DNA from 3 places in the Erwinia sp. 9145 genome. Region 2 is predicted to be linked to each of the others. Evidence: predicted binding sites of a transcription regulator. Region 2 holds the regulator's gene; each other region holds the start of a gene.
The links. The regulator PurR, encoded in region 2, represses purine synthesis genes. The targets are predictions, from matches to a motif close to CANGCAAACGTTTGCNTG.

Region 1 (4,213 bases), 2.3 Mb from region 2:
TCCAATGCCTTTCGTCATGCGGAATATGGTCGCGGTGGCGGCGCCTTTGTCAGCCTGCCACAGGATATTGTTGACCAACCGGCGCGGGGCAACATGCTTGTCAGCAAAGGGCATATGCTGGCTGGCCCGGCGCCGGATGTGGCGATTGAGGCGGTGGCCGCACAAATCGCTCAGGCGAAAAATCCCGTTTTATTGCTCGGCCTGATGGCCAGCCAGCCGGAAAACAGCGAAGCGCTCCATCGCCTGTTAGAACGCAGCCATATTCCGGTTACCAGTACCTATCAGGCTGCCGGTGCCGTACGGCAGGAGCATTTCTCGCGGTTTGCCGGTCGGGTTGGCCTGTTTAATAACCAGGCGGGGGATCGTCTTCTTCGCCAGGCCGATCTGATTGTTACCATCGGCTACAGTCCGGTCGAGTATGAGCCCACCCTGTGGAATAGCGGAACCGCGACCCTGGTTCATATTGATGTGCTGCCGGCGGATGTGGATAACAACTATATGCCGGATGCCGAACTGATAGGAAATATCGCCGCCACGCTGGAGAAACTGGCAGCGCGTATCCCTTCACCTTTGCAACTCAGCGCGCAGGCTGCCTCAATTTTGCAGGATCGCCAGCAACAGCGGAAATTGCTGTCGCTTCAGGGGCAGAGCCTTAATCAGTTTGCTCTGCACCCGTTGCGTATCGTGCGGGCGATGCAGGACATCATCAATAGCGACGTCACCCTGACGGTAGACATGGGCAGTTTCCATATCTGGATCGCCCGATACCTTTACAGCTTCCGCGCCCGCCAGATCATGATCTCTAACGGTCAACAAACGATGGGTGTCGCGCTGCCGTGGGCAATTGGCGCCTGGCTGGTGGATCCCAGCCGTAAAGTGGTCTCCGTTTCGGGTGATGGCGGCTTCCTTCAGTCGAGCATGGAACTGGAGACGGCGGTCAGGCTGAAAGCCAACGTGCTGCACATCATCTGGGTGGACGAGGAATACAACATGGTGGCGATGCAGGAGCAGAAAAAATATCAGCGCGTATCCGGGGTGAAATTCGGGCCGGTAGATTTTAAAGCCTATGCCGAAGCATTTGGCGCCGCGGGTTTTGCCGTGGAAAGCGCCAGCGCGCTGGAGCCTGTGTTGCGTAAGGCAATGGATGTACCGGGCCCCGCCGTAGTGGCGATACCGGTGGATTATAGCGATAACCCGATGCTTATGGGTCAGTTGCATCTGAGTCAGATTCTTTAAATACGGTTAAGGAGCAGACATGAAAAACAAAGTAGCATTCGTCACCGGCAGCGGTCAGGGAATTGGCAAAGCCATTGCGTTACGACTGGCGAAAGACGGCTTTTCCGTGGCGGTGGCGGACTTTAACAGTCAGACCGCCCGCCAGGTTGCCGATGAAATCATCCAGGCAGGCGGCAAAGCCGTGGCGGTGACGGTGGACGTTTCAAAACGCGATCGGGTGTTTGCCGCCGTTGAAGAGGCGCGCAACGCGCTGGGCGGCTTTGATGTCATTGTTAACAACGCGGGCGTGGCGCCGACCACGCCCATTGAGGAGATCAGCGCTGAAATTGTGGATAAAGTCTACGATATCAACGTTAAAGGCGTGATCTGGGGAATTCAGGCGGCCGTGGCGGCTTTCAAAGCGGAAGGCCACGGCGGCAAGATCATCAATGCCTGTTCCCAGGCCGGGCATGTGGGCAACCCTGAACTGGCTGTTTACAGCTCCAGTAAATTTGCCGTTCGCGGCCTGACACAAACCGCAGCGCGCGATCTGGCCCCGGCGGGCATTACCGTTAATGGCTACTGTCCGGGCATAGTTAAAACGCCTATGTGGGACGAGATCGATCGTCAGGTATCCCGCCAGGCGGGACAGCCCGCTGGCTACGGCACGGCCGAATTTGCTAAACGTATTACGCTTGGCCGTCTTTCTGAACCCGAAGACGTTGCCGCCTGCGTCTCCTTCCTGGCGGGCCCCGATTCAAATTATATGACTGGCCAGTCATTACTGATTGATGGCGGCATGGTCTTCAATTAAGTCTCTCAGCGCATGGCCGGTTTACGCCGGCTATTTTCGCGCGGCATGAACTCAAAGACCCTCCCTGACAACGTTTTTAACCTGGTCAGCGAAACGTTTCGATAGCGATCACATTTCCATAACTTTCCCGTTGAATTCTTAAACGCCTCTTTTACACTCATCGGCAGCGAAACGTTTCGCTCTGGAGTGAATGATGAAAAAAGGCGCCTTACTACATTCTGAAATCTCTTATCTTGTCTCCCGTCTGGGCCACACCGACAGCCTGACGATCGGCGATGCGGGCCTGCCCATTCCGACCGGCCCGCAGCGCATTGACCTGGCGGTAACGCAGGGCGTGCCCACTTTTATGCAGGTGGTGGAAGCGGTAACGCAGGAGATGCAGGTCGAGAGCGCTGTCATCGCGGAAGAGATCCACTCGCATAATCCACAGCTCCATAGCGAACTGCTCGCCCTGCTCGATTTGCTGCAAAAGCACCAGGGAAACCGCATTAATATTCAGTACGTCAGCCACCAGCAGTTTAAACAGCAAACGCAGCGCAGCAGGGCGGTCATTCGCAGCGGAGAGTGTTCTCCCTATGCGAATATCATCCTCTGCGCCGGCGTCACTTTCTGAGGTCGCGATGCAACCTTTATTGCAACTCAAGGGTATTGATAAATCGTTTCCCGGCGTGAAGGCGCTCTCCGGCGCCGCACTGAATGTATGGCCGGGCCGCGTGATGGCGCTGGTCGGTGAAAACGGCGCGGGCAAATCCACCATGATGAAGGTGATGACCGGTATTTATCCACGCGACGCCGGATCGGTGTTGTGGCTGGGTAACGAAACCACGTTCAATGGGCCGAAAGCCTCGCAGGAAGCAGGTATTGGCATTATTCATCAGGAGCTGAACCTGATCCCGCAGCTCAGCATTGCGGAAAATATCTTTCTTGGCCGCGAGTTCGTTAACGGCTTTGGCTGCATCAACTGGAAAAAGATGCACGCCGAGGCGGATGTGCTGCTGAAGCGGTTGAACCTGCGCTTTAACAGTCACCGGCTGGTGGGCGAGCTGTCGATTGGCGATCAGCAGATGGTCGAAATCGCTAAAGTACTGAGCTACGAGTCAAAAGTCATCGTGATGGACGAGCCGACGGATGCGCTGACCGATACGGAAACCGTGTCGCTGTTTCGCGTTATTCGTGAGCTGAAGGCGCAGGGTTGCGGCATTGTTTATATCTCGCACCGCATGAAAGAGATTTTTGAAATTTGCGACGACGTGACTATTTTCCGCGACGGTCAGTTTATCGCTGAGCGCCCGGTTAACGGCCTCGATGAAGCCTCGCTGATTGAGATGATGGTCGGGCGCAAGCTGGAAGAGCAGTATCCACGGCTGGATAAAGCGCCGGGTGACGTTCGCCTGCGGGTGGAAAACCTGAGCGGGCCCGGCGTCGATAACGTCAGCTTTTCGCTGCGTAAAGGCGAAATTCTTGGCGTGGCCGGGCTGATGGGCGCGGGCCGCACCGAACTGATGAAAGTACTGTATGGCGCTTTTCCGCGCACCAGCGGCAGCGTGACGCTTGACGGTAAAAAGGTCATCACGCAGACGCCGGAAGACGGACTGCGCCACGGCATCGTTTATATCTCTGAGGATCGCAAGCGCGACGGGCTGGTGCTGGGCATGTCGGTAAAAGAGAACATGTCGCTCACCGCACTGGACTATTTCAGCCATCGCGGCGGACGCCTGAAGCACGCGGAAGAGCAGATGGCGGTCGGCGATTTCATCGAACTGTTTAATGTGAAAACGCCGTCAATGGAGCAGCCTGTTGGCCTGCTTTCCGGCGGCAATCAGCAGAAAATTGCCATTGCGCGCGGGCTGATGACGCGGCCAAAAGTGCTGATCCTTGATGAACCCACGCGCGGCGTTGATGTGGGCGCGAAGAAAGAAATTTACCAGTTAATCAATCAGTTCAAAGACGAGGGGCTGAGTATCATCCTGATCTCCTCGGAAATGCCGGAGGTGCTTGGCATGAGCGATCGCGTACTGGTGATGCATGAAGGCCGCCTGAGCGGCGATTTCCCCATTGAACAGGCCACGCAGGAAGTGCTGATGGCGGCGGCAGTAGGTAAGCAAAATAGCGCGGAGCTGGCAATATAATGAACACCCAAACTCTTCAGGCCAATCGTATTTTCAGTAAAGCCTGGCTGCTGGA
Region 2 (4,213 bases):
CAGCTCGCCATCCACCCACAGCTGCGGGAACGTTGGCCAGTTAGCGTATTTAGGCAGTTCAGCGCGTACTTCAGGATTTTGCAGAATATCGACATAGGCAAAGCGTTCACCGCAGGCGGAAAGCGCCTGGACGGCCTGGGCCGAGAAACCGCAGCTTGGCAGCTTCGGGGAGCCTTTCATATACAGCAGAATCGGGTTTTCTGCGATTTGGCGCTCAATTTTTTCAACAGTGCTCATAAATGCCTTCCTCAAACGGATACGTCGTGTCTTTTTATTGTAGCGGCTCTGCCGTCGTGATGAAAACGACATTTTCAGCAGGGTTATTTCTCCTGACGCGTTACCTTGCTCGTAGGGTCATTGCTTTCACGGCAGGTTGAATAAAACACATGCTTTTTTGCCAACGGTTTCTTGCGCTGAGTCATTGAAACAAAAAAGACCTTACCTTTTGGCAAAAAGTTAGATTAGAATTGCCTGGCCCGTCTGCTCAACAGGCAGATAAATCTTATTGCCCTGCTTTTGCCGCTGGCGAAAGCACGAACTGTTAATGGTAACGATGCGTCTATTTATCACGATAATCATGCTGGCTTTTGTTCAGCTTTTCGTCACTGTGGCGCACGCATCGCCCGGCACGCCTGTTAATGCAAAACACCAAAAGGCGAATGCCAAAAATGAACGCGATGACGATCGCCGCAAGCGCAAAACGGTGAAGAGTACAACAACGAAAAAAGTAAAAGACGTCGCCCGCAAACCCCGCACTGCCTCTTCTGCAAAAGCCAAACTTAACAAAAAGCTGGCAGCCTCGCACAAGGTCACCAAATCCCAAATCCTCGCGGCAGCAAAAAACAATGCTTCAAAAAAACGCTACGGTCGCCAGGGGATTAAAACGCTGAAAGAGCGTGAAGCGCTTACCGATAACGCAACCTCCTCACCGCTCAAACTCAGCAAAGCGCACCGCGCGCGCTATCAGAAAGCGCGTGAAACAGCGATGAACAAGCTGATGGGCCAGTTGGGTAAACCTTACCAGTGGGGCGGCACCTCACCTGAGACCGGCTTCGACTGTAGCGGACTGGTCTGGTATGCCTACAAAGACCTGGTAAAGTTTAAGATCCCGCGCACCGCCAACGAGATGTACCATTTGCGCGACGCGGCGCAGATTGACCGCGGTGAGCTGGAAAAAGGCGACCTGGTCTTTTTCCGCATAAACGGGCGCGGCACGGCCGATCATGTGGGCGTGTACCTTGGCGGCGGTAAATTTATTCAGTCTCCGCGTACCGGAAAAGATATTCAGATAAGCGCGCTGTCGGATGATTACTGGCAGGGTCATTATGTTGGCGCGCGCCGTGTGATGACGCCCAAAACCATTCGCTGAGTGTAAAAAGAATAAAAAAGGCCGATCTTAATCGGCCTTTTTTTTAGTGCATCACGGCGGTAAAGCTGAATGCGATAATCATCAACAGCGCAGCGCAGGTCGTCAACAGCGAGAACTTCAGATCGGTATCCATTTACACCCTCTTAATAACCCTGATAGTTGTACCGGTATCAATTTTCCCATATCTGGCGGTAAAAATCTCGTTTTCTTTGGCAGAGCTTGTTAGAATCCGGGCCTCGTTGCGCAACCCGTAATAAAATGCTGTGCCGTTGCGCAAACACCAACGCTTATTCCTTCCTGACGTCACCGACATGCACGCAGCACAGTCTCAGAGGCGGCGGGGAAATTTCGCTTTACGCAATCGTTTAACAAATGACTTATCAATAAGTTGCGATAAGTGCAGGAGTCATTATTTCATGGCAACCATTAAAGATGTGGCCAGGCGTGCCGGGGTGTCCACCACTACCGTTTCACACGTTATCAATAAAACCCGCTTCGTCGCTGAAAATACGCGGGACGCGGTATGGGCCGCCATCAAAGAACTTCACTATTCACCCAGTGCGGTTGCCCGCAGTCTTAAAGTCAATCACACCCGAACCATCGGGCTGCTGGCCACCTCAAGCGAAGCGCCCTATTTCGCTGAGATTATTGAAGCCATTGAAAACAGCTGCTTTGCCAAAGGCTACACGCTGATTTTGGGTAACGCCCATAACGATCTGCAAAAGCAGGAGGCGTATCTGTCGATGATGGCGCAAAAGCGCGTCGACGGGCTGCTGGTGATGTGTTCTGAATATCCCGATGCGCTGATCGAACTGCTGGAAAACAGCCGCAACATTCCGATGGTGGTGATGGACTGGGGCGAATCGCGCGGCGATTTTACCGATACGGTGCTGGATAATGCTTTCGAAGGCGGCTACCTGGTGGGACGCTATCTGATTGAACGCGGCCATCGCGATATCGGCGTGATCCCCGGCCAGATGGAGCGCAATACCGGCGGCGGTCGCCATGCGGGATTTCTGAAGGCGCTTTCTGAAGCGGGCATCACGCTACGCAACGAGTGGCTGGTGCAGGGCGACTTTGAGCCGGAATCTGGCTACCGCGCCATGCAGCAGATCCTGTCGCAGAAGCAGCGCCCCACCGCCGTATTTTGCGGGGGCGACGTCATGGCGATGGGCGCAATTTGCGCGGCCGATGAAATGGGGCTGCGCGTGCCGCAAGACATATCGGTGATCGGGTATGATAATGTGCGCAATGCCCGCTACTTCACCCCGGCGCTGACCACGGTTCACCAGCCTAAACAACAGTTGGGCGAAACCGCATTCGAGATGCTGCTGGACAGGATCACCAGCAAGCGCGAAGATCCGCAAACCATTGAGGTGCATCCCACTCTGATTGAGCGCCGCTCGGTCGCTGACGGGCCGTTCCTTGACTATCGACGCTAATGTTTTTCGCTGAGCCATTCATGGTTCAGCGTATCGGTATCGCCCAGATAATCCAGCAGCCAGCGCATTGCCGGCGAGTCGTCCGCCGCCCGCGACCAGCTTACGCAGCAGGGGCTGTCAGGGAACGGCGCGCCAAGCGTCAACTCACGTAGCGCGCCGCTTTGCAGCAACGGGCGTGCAAAATGCCCCGGCACCATGCCGACGCACAGCCCCGCCAGCAGGCAATCAGCAGCGCTTTCCCAGTCTGGCACCACCAGCCGACGCTGATTATCCAGTGTCCAGGTGGTGCGCTTCGGCAGAGAACGCGACGTATCCTCCAGCACCAGCGAAGGCCACTCCCGCACCGTCTCGTCATCAATGTCTTTTGTACACTGCGCCAGCGGATGACGGGCCTGTACCACACAACGCCAGTTCAGCGCGCCCATGTCACGGAAGGCGTAACGTCCTCCGACCGGAATCGCCTGCGTCGCGCCGATGGCAATATCCACCCTGCCGTCCGCCAGCGCGTCCCAGACGCCGTTGAAGACCTCGGCGGTCAGATGCAGTTCGATATCAGGAAAGTGGCGGTAAAAATCCACTACCATTTGTCGCGTTCGCTGCGGCCGCACGATGCGGTCAACGGCGATATTGATCTGGCCTCGCCAGCCGTTCGCCACCTGCTGACACTGACGACGCGTTGCGAGCATTTTTTTGATAACAGTGCGACCTTCCAGAATGAAAACCTTTCCCGCCTCGGTAAGCACCACGTCGCGATGGCGGCGCTCAAACAGCGGCACAGCCAGCCACTCTTCAAGCTGACGAACAGTATAGCTGACCGCAGAAGGCACACGATGTAGCTCCGCTGCCGCCGCGCTGAAGCTGCCGTTTCTGGCGACAGCATCAATGACTTCAAGTGAATATTCTGACCACATAATCTGCCTGCAAATTTTTTGAACGCAATATGCAAATATTAGCGTTTCACAGCGCGCGTGGCACGCGTTTACACTTTGCGCCATTTCATTCATCTGCCATAAAGAGCATAAAATGCCTTCACCCGGATTTACCCTTTACCTCGCGCTTTTAAGCGTGGTGGGCTTTCTCGCCACTGATATGTACCTGCCCGCCTTTGCTGACATGCAGCAGGATCTGCACACACAACCCGGCGTGATCGGCGCCAGCCTGAGCCTGTTTCTGGCAGGCTTTGCCAGCGCCCAACTTATCTGGGGGCCGCTTTCAGACCGCATCGGGCGACGTCCGGTATTACTGATGGGGCTGGGAATTTTTGCGCTGAGCTGCACGATGATGTGGTGGGCGAATTCCGCATGGGCGCTGTTGGGGCTGCGTTTTCTTCAGGCCGTGGGCATCTGCGCAGCCGCCGTGACCTGGCAGGCGCTGGTTATTGACCGTTATTCTGCCACCCAGG
Region 3 (4,213 bases), 1.7 Mb from region 2:
GACTTGACGTCATCCCCACCTTCCTCCGGTTTATCACCGGCAGTCTCCTTTGAGTTCCCGACCGAATCGCTGGCAACAAAGGATAAGGGTTGCGCTCGTTGCGGGACTTAACCCAACATTTCACAACACGAGCTGACGACAGCCATGCAGCACCTGTCTCACGGCTCCCGAAGGCACTCAGGCATCTCTGCCCGATTCCGTGGATGTCAAGACCAGGTAAGGTTCTTCGCGTTGCATCGAATTAAACCACATGCTCCACCGCTTGTGCGGGCCCCCGTCAATTCATTTGAGTTTTAACCTTGCGGCCGTACTCCCCAGGCGGTCGATTTAACGCGTTAGCTACGGAAGCCACGAGTCAAGCTCACAGCCTCCAAATCGACATCGTTTACGGCGTGGACTACCAGGGTATCTAATCCTGTTTGCTCCCCACGCTTTCGCACCTGAGCGTCAGTCTTCGTCCAGGGGGCCGCCTTCGCCACCGGTATTCCTCCAGATCTCTACGCATTTCACCGCTACACCTGGAATTCCACCCCCCTCTACGAGACTCAAGCCTGCCAGTTTCAAATGCAGTTCCCGGGTTGAGCCCGGGGATTTCACATCTGACTTAACAGACCGCCTGCGTGCGCTTTACGCCCAGTAATTCCGATTAACGCTTGCACCCTCCGTATTACCGCGGCTGCTGGCACGGAGTTAGCCGGTGCTTCTTCTGCGGGTAACGTCAATGTGAAAAGTTATTCGCTCTTCACCCTTCCTCCCCGCTGAAAGTACTTTACAACCCGAAGGCCTTCTTCATACACGCGGCATGGCTGCATCAGGCTTGCGCCCATTGTGCAATATTCCCCACTGCTGCCTCCCGTAGGAGTCTGGACCGTGTCTCAGTTCCAGTGTGGCTGGTCATCCTCTCAGACCAGCTAGGGATCGTCGCCCTGGTGAGCCGTTACCTCACCAGCTGGCTAATCCCATCTGGGTTCATCCGGTAGTGTGAGGCCCGAAGGTCCCCCACTTTGCTCTTGCGAGATTATGCGGTATTAGCCACCGTTTCCAGTGGTTATCCCCCTCTACCGGGCAGATCCCCAGACATTACTCACCCGTCCGCCACTCGTCACCCGAGGAGCAAGCTCCTCTGTGCTACCGTTCGACTTGCATGTGTTAGGCCTGCCGCCAGCGTTCAATCTGAGCCATGATCAAACTCTTCAATTAAAGTCTGATTTGCCATCACGTGGATGGCGGTGCTCTGTGAATTAAAACGTCGTAATGAATTACGTGTTCACTCAACAAAGACTTGATAGTTCATCTGCCCGAAGGCTGTGATATCAATCCTGCGAGTGCCCACACAGATTGTCTGATAAATTGTTAAAGAGCAGTGCGAACGCGGCTTAACCGGCGGTTCGCGAGGTGGCGTATATTACGCTTTCCTCTTTCAGAGTCAACCCTGTTTTACAGAATTTTCCCCGACGATTCCTTCTTACAGAATCTCTCAACCCGGCGACCGTTAAGCCGTTGTTCCGTGTCGATGGAGGCGCATTATAGGGACTTCCCTGCGGCTGACAAGCCCTGATTTGCGAAAAATAGCGCGTTCGCTGCTTTCCACAGCAAAAGGGCCATTTATACCCACTTATCCACTTTTTTATCCACAGACCAGGCCCGTCCGGAATTTAAGCGAGCATCACGCAAACGTTTTCGCTACAATGCCCCCGCAAAAAAACAGCCCCGTTTTGGGACGTTACCTGAGGCTTATTTGCCGTTTTCCTTTAATAAAGGGAAAAAGCTAAGCTTGATGTAACGCTCTTACTCTATGCGAACCACAGCCAGGGGATCATCACCATGCAACAACGTCGTCCTGTACGCCGCGCTCTGCTCAGCGTTTCTGACAAAGCCGGTATTCTTGAATTTGCTCAGGCGCTTTCAGCGCGAGGCGTTGAGCTTCTTTCCACGGGCGGCACCGCCCGCCTGCTGGCAGACGCAGGACTGCCTGTTACAGAAGTTTCAGATTACACGGGATTTCCGGAAATGATGGATGGCCGGGTCAAAACGCTGCACCCCAAAGTTCATGGCGGGATTCTTGGGCGCCGGGGTCAGGACGATGCGATCATGTCGCAACACAGCATCTCTCCAATAGATATGGTGGTTGTTAATCTTTACCCGTTCGCGCAAACCGTCGCCCGTGAAGGCTGCTCGCTGGAAGATGCCGTAGAAAATATCGATATCGGCGGCCCGACCATGGTGCGTTCCGCAGCCAAAAACCATAAAGACGTGGCTATTGTGGTGAAGAGCAGCGACTACGCCGCCATCATTACCGAACTGGACGCCAACGAAAACAGCCTCCGGCTCAGTACCCGCTTCGACCTGGCGATAAAAGCCTTTGAGCATACCGCTGCCTACGACAGTATGATCGCCAACTATTTCGGCAGCCTGGTGCCTGCCTACCACGGCGAGACGCAGCAGCCTTCCGGCCGCTTCCCGCGTACGCTGAACCTGAACTTCATTAAAAAGCAGGATATGCGCTACGGCGAAAACAGCCATCAGGAGGCTGCTTTCTATATTGAAGAGAACGTATCGGAAGCGTCAGTCGCCACGGCACGGCAGGTTCAGGGCAAAGCCCTCTCTTATAACAACATTGCTGATACTGACGCCGCGCTGGAGTGCGTAAAAGAGTTCGTTGAGCCTGCCTGCGTTATCGTTAAGCATGCCAATCCCTGCGGCGTTGCGGTCAGCGGTTCCCTTCTTGACGCCTACGAACTGGCGTATAAGACCGATCCGACCTCGGCGTTTGGCGGCATCATCGCTTTCAACCGCGAGCTGGATGAAGCCACCGCGCAGGCAATTATCAGCCGCCAGTTTGTAGAAGTGATCATCGCGCCTTCCGCCAGCGCAGCCGCATTAAAGGTCACCGCAGCGAAACAGAACGTGCGCGTTCTCACCTGTGGTCAGTGGCAGCAGCGTCAGGCTGGTCTGGATTTCAAACGCGTCAACGGTGGGCTGCTGGTGCAGGATCGCGATCTGGGCATGGTTAACGCAAGCGAATTGCGCGTGGTCAGCAAGCGCCAGCCAACGGAACAGGAGCTGCGCGATGCCCTGTTCTGCTGGAAAGTGGCGAAATTCGTTAAGTCTAATGCCATCGTCTATGCGCGAGACAATATGACCATTGGCATTGGTGCAGGTCAGATGAGCCGCGTTTATTCCGCCAAAATTGCCGGCATCAAGGCTGCCGACGAAGGGCTGGAGGTGAAAGGTTCTGCGATGGCGTCGGATGCATTCTTCCCGTTCCGCGATGGCATTGATGCCGCCGCTGCCGTCGGCGTGAGCTGCGTGATCCAGCCGGGCGGGTCGATTCGCGATGAAGAGGTGATTGCCGCCGCCGACGAACACGGCATCGCGATGATCTTTACCAACATGCGCCACTTCCGTCACTAATCAGGAGCCTACAATGAAAATTCTAGTCATCGGTAACGGCGGACGTGAACACGCTCTGGCCTGGAAAGCGTCTTTATCCCCCCTGGCGGAAACCGTTTTTGTCGCGCCGGGCAACGCGGGTACCGCGCTGGAACCGGCGCTGCAAAACGTTGATATCAGCGCAACGGATATTCCTTCGCTGGTGAGTTTTGCGCAACGTGAAAACATCGATCTGACCATCGTTGGGCCGGAGCAACCGCTGGTGGCAGGCGTGGTGGATGCCTTTCGCGCCGCTGGTCTGAAGATTTTTGGCCCCACGCAGGCCGCCGCTCAGCTTGAAGGTTCCAAAGCGTTCACCAAGGATTTCCTGGCGCGCCACCATATTCCTACCGCCGGCTATGAAAACTTTACTGACGTTGAACCCGCGCTCGCCTGGGTGCGCAAAAACGGCGCGCCGGTAGTGATTAAGGCAGATGGTCTGGCCGCAGGCAAGGGCGTGATCGTGGCGATGACGCTGAAAGAAGCGGAAGACGCTATTGAGGACATGCTGGCAGGCAACGCCTTTGGCGACGCGGGCCACCGCATCGTGGTGGAAGAGTTTCTTGAGGGCGAAGAAGCCAGCTTTATCGTGATGGTTGATGGCGAGCACGTGCTGCCGATGGCGACCAGCCAGGATCATAAACGCGTCGGCGATGGCGATACCGGCCTGAACACCGGCGGCATGGGCGCCTATTCCCCGGCGCCGGTCGTGACTGATGAGGTTCATCAGCGGGTGATGGACGAGGTGATCTGGCCGACCGTGCGCGGCATGGCGAAAGAG

Region 1: the regulator PurR is predicted to act here: its motif matches at 2,194-2,211, upstream of rbsD (D-ribose pyranase).
Region 3: the regulator PurR is predicted to act here: its motif matches at 1,668-1,685, upstream of purH (bifunctional phosphoribosylaminoimidazolecarboxamide formyltransferase/IMP cyclohydrolase).

Annotation. Positions count from the first base shown of each region.
Region 1 covers NZ_JQNE01000001.1:3,992,729-3,996,941, forward strand. Annotated here, with positions in the region: gene alsS (acetolactate synthase AlsS) at 1-1,236, shown strand, start outside; gene FA91_RS18780 ((S)-acetoin forming diacetyl reductase) at 1,256-2,029, shown strand; gene rbsD (D-ribose pyranase) at 2,223-2,642, shown strand; gene rbsA (ribose ABC transporter ATP-binding protein RbsA) at 2,650-4,158, shown strand; gene rbsC (ribose ABC transporter permease) at 4,158-4,213, shown strand, end outside.
Region 2 covers NZ_JQNE01000001.1:1,721,580-1,725,792, reverse strand. Annotated here, with positions in the region: gene FA91_RS08470 (Grx4 family monothiol glutaredoxin) at 1-237, opposite strand, end outside; gene FA91_RS08465 (C40 family peptidase) at 554-1,369, shown strand; gene FA91_RS20990 (YnhF family membrane protein) at 1,413-1,502, opposite strand; gene purR (HTH-type transcriptional repressor PurR) at 1,786-2,811, shown strand; gene punR (DNA-binding transcriptional activator PunR) at 2,808-3,722, opposite strand; gene punC (purine nucleoside transporter PunC) at 3,835-4,213, shown strand, end outside.
Region 3 covers NZ_JQNE01000001.1:36,076-40,288, reverse strand. Annotated here, with positions in the region: rRNA gene FA91_RS00195 (16S ribosomal RNA) at 1-1,200, opposite strand, end outside; gene purH (bifunctional phosphoribosylaminoimidazolecarboxamide formyltransferase/IMP cyclohydrolase) at 1,825-3,414, shown strand; gene purD (phosphoribosylamine--glycine ligase) at 3,428-4,213, shown strand, end outside.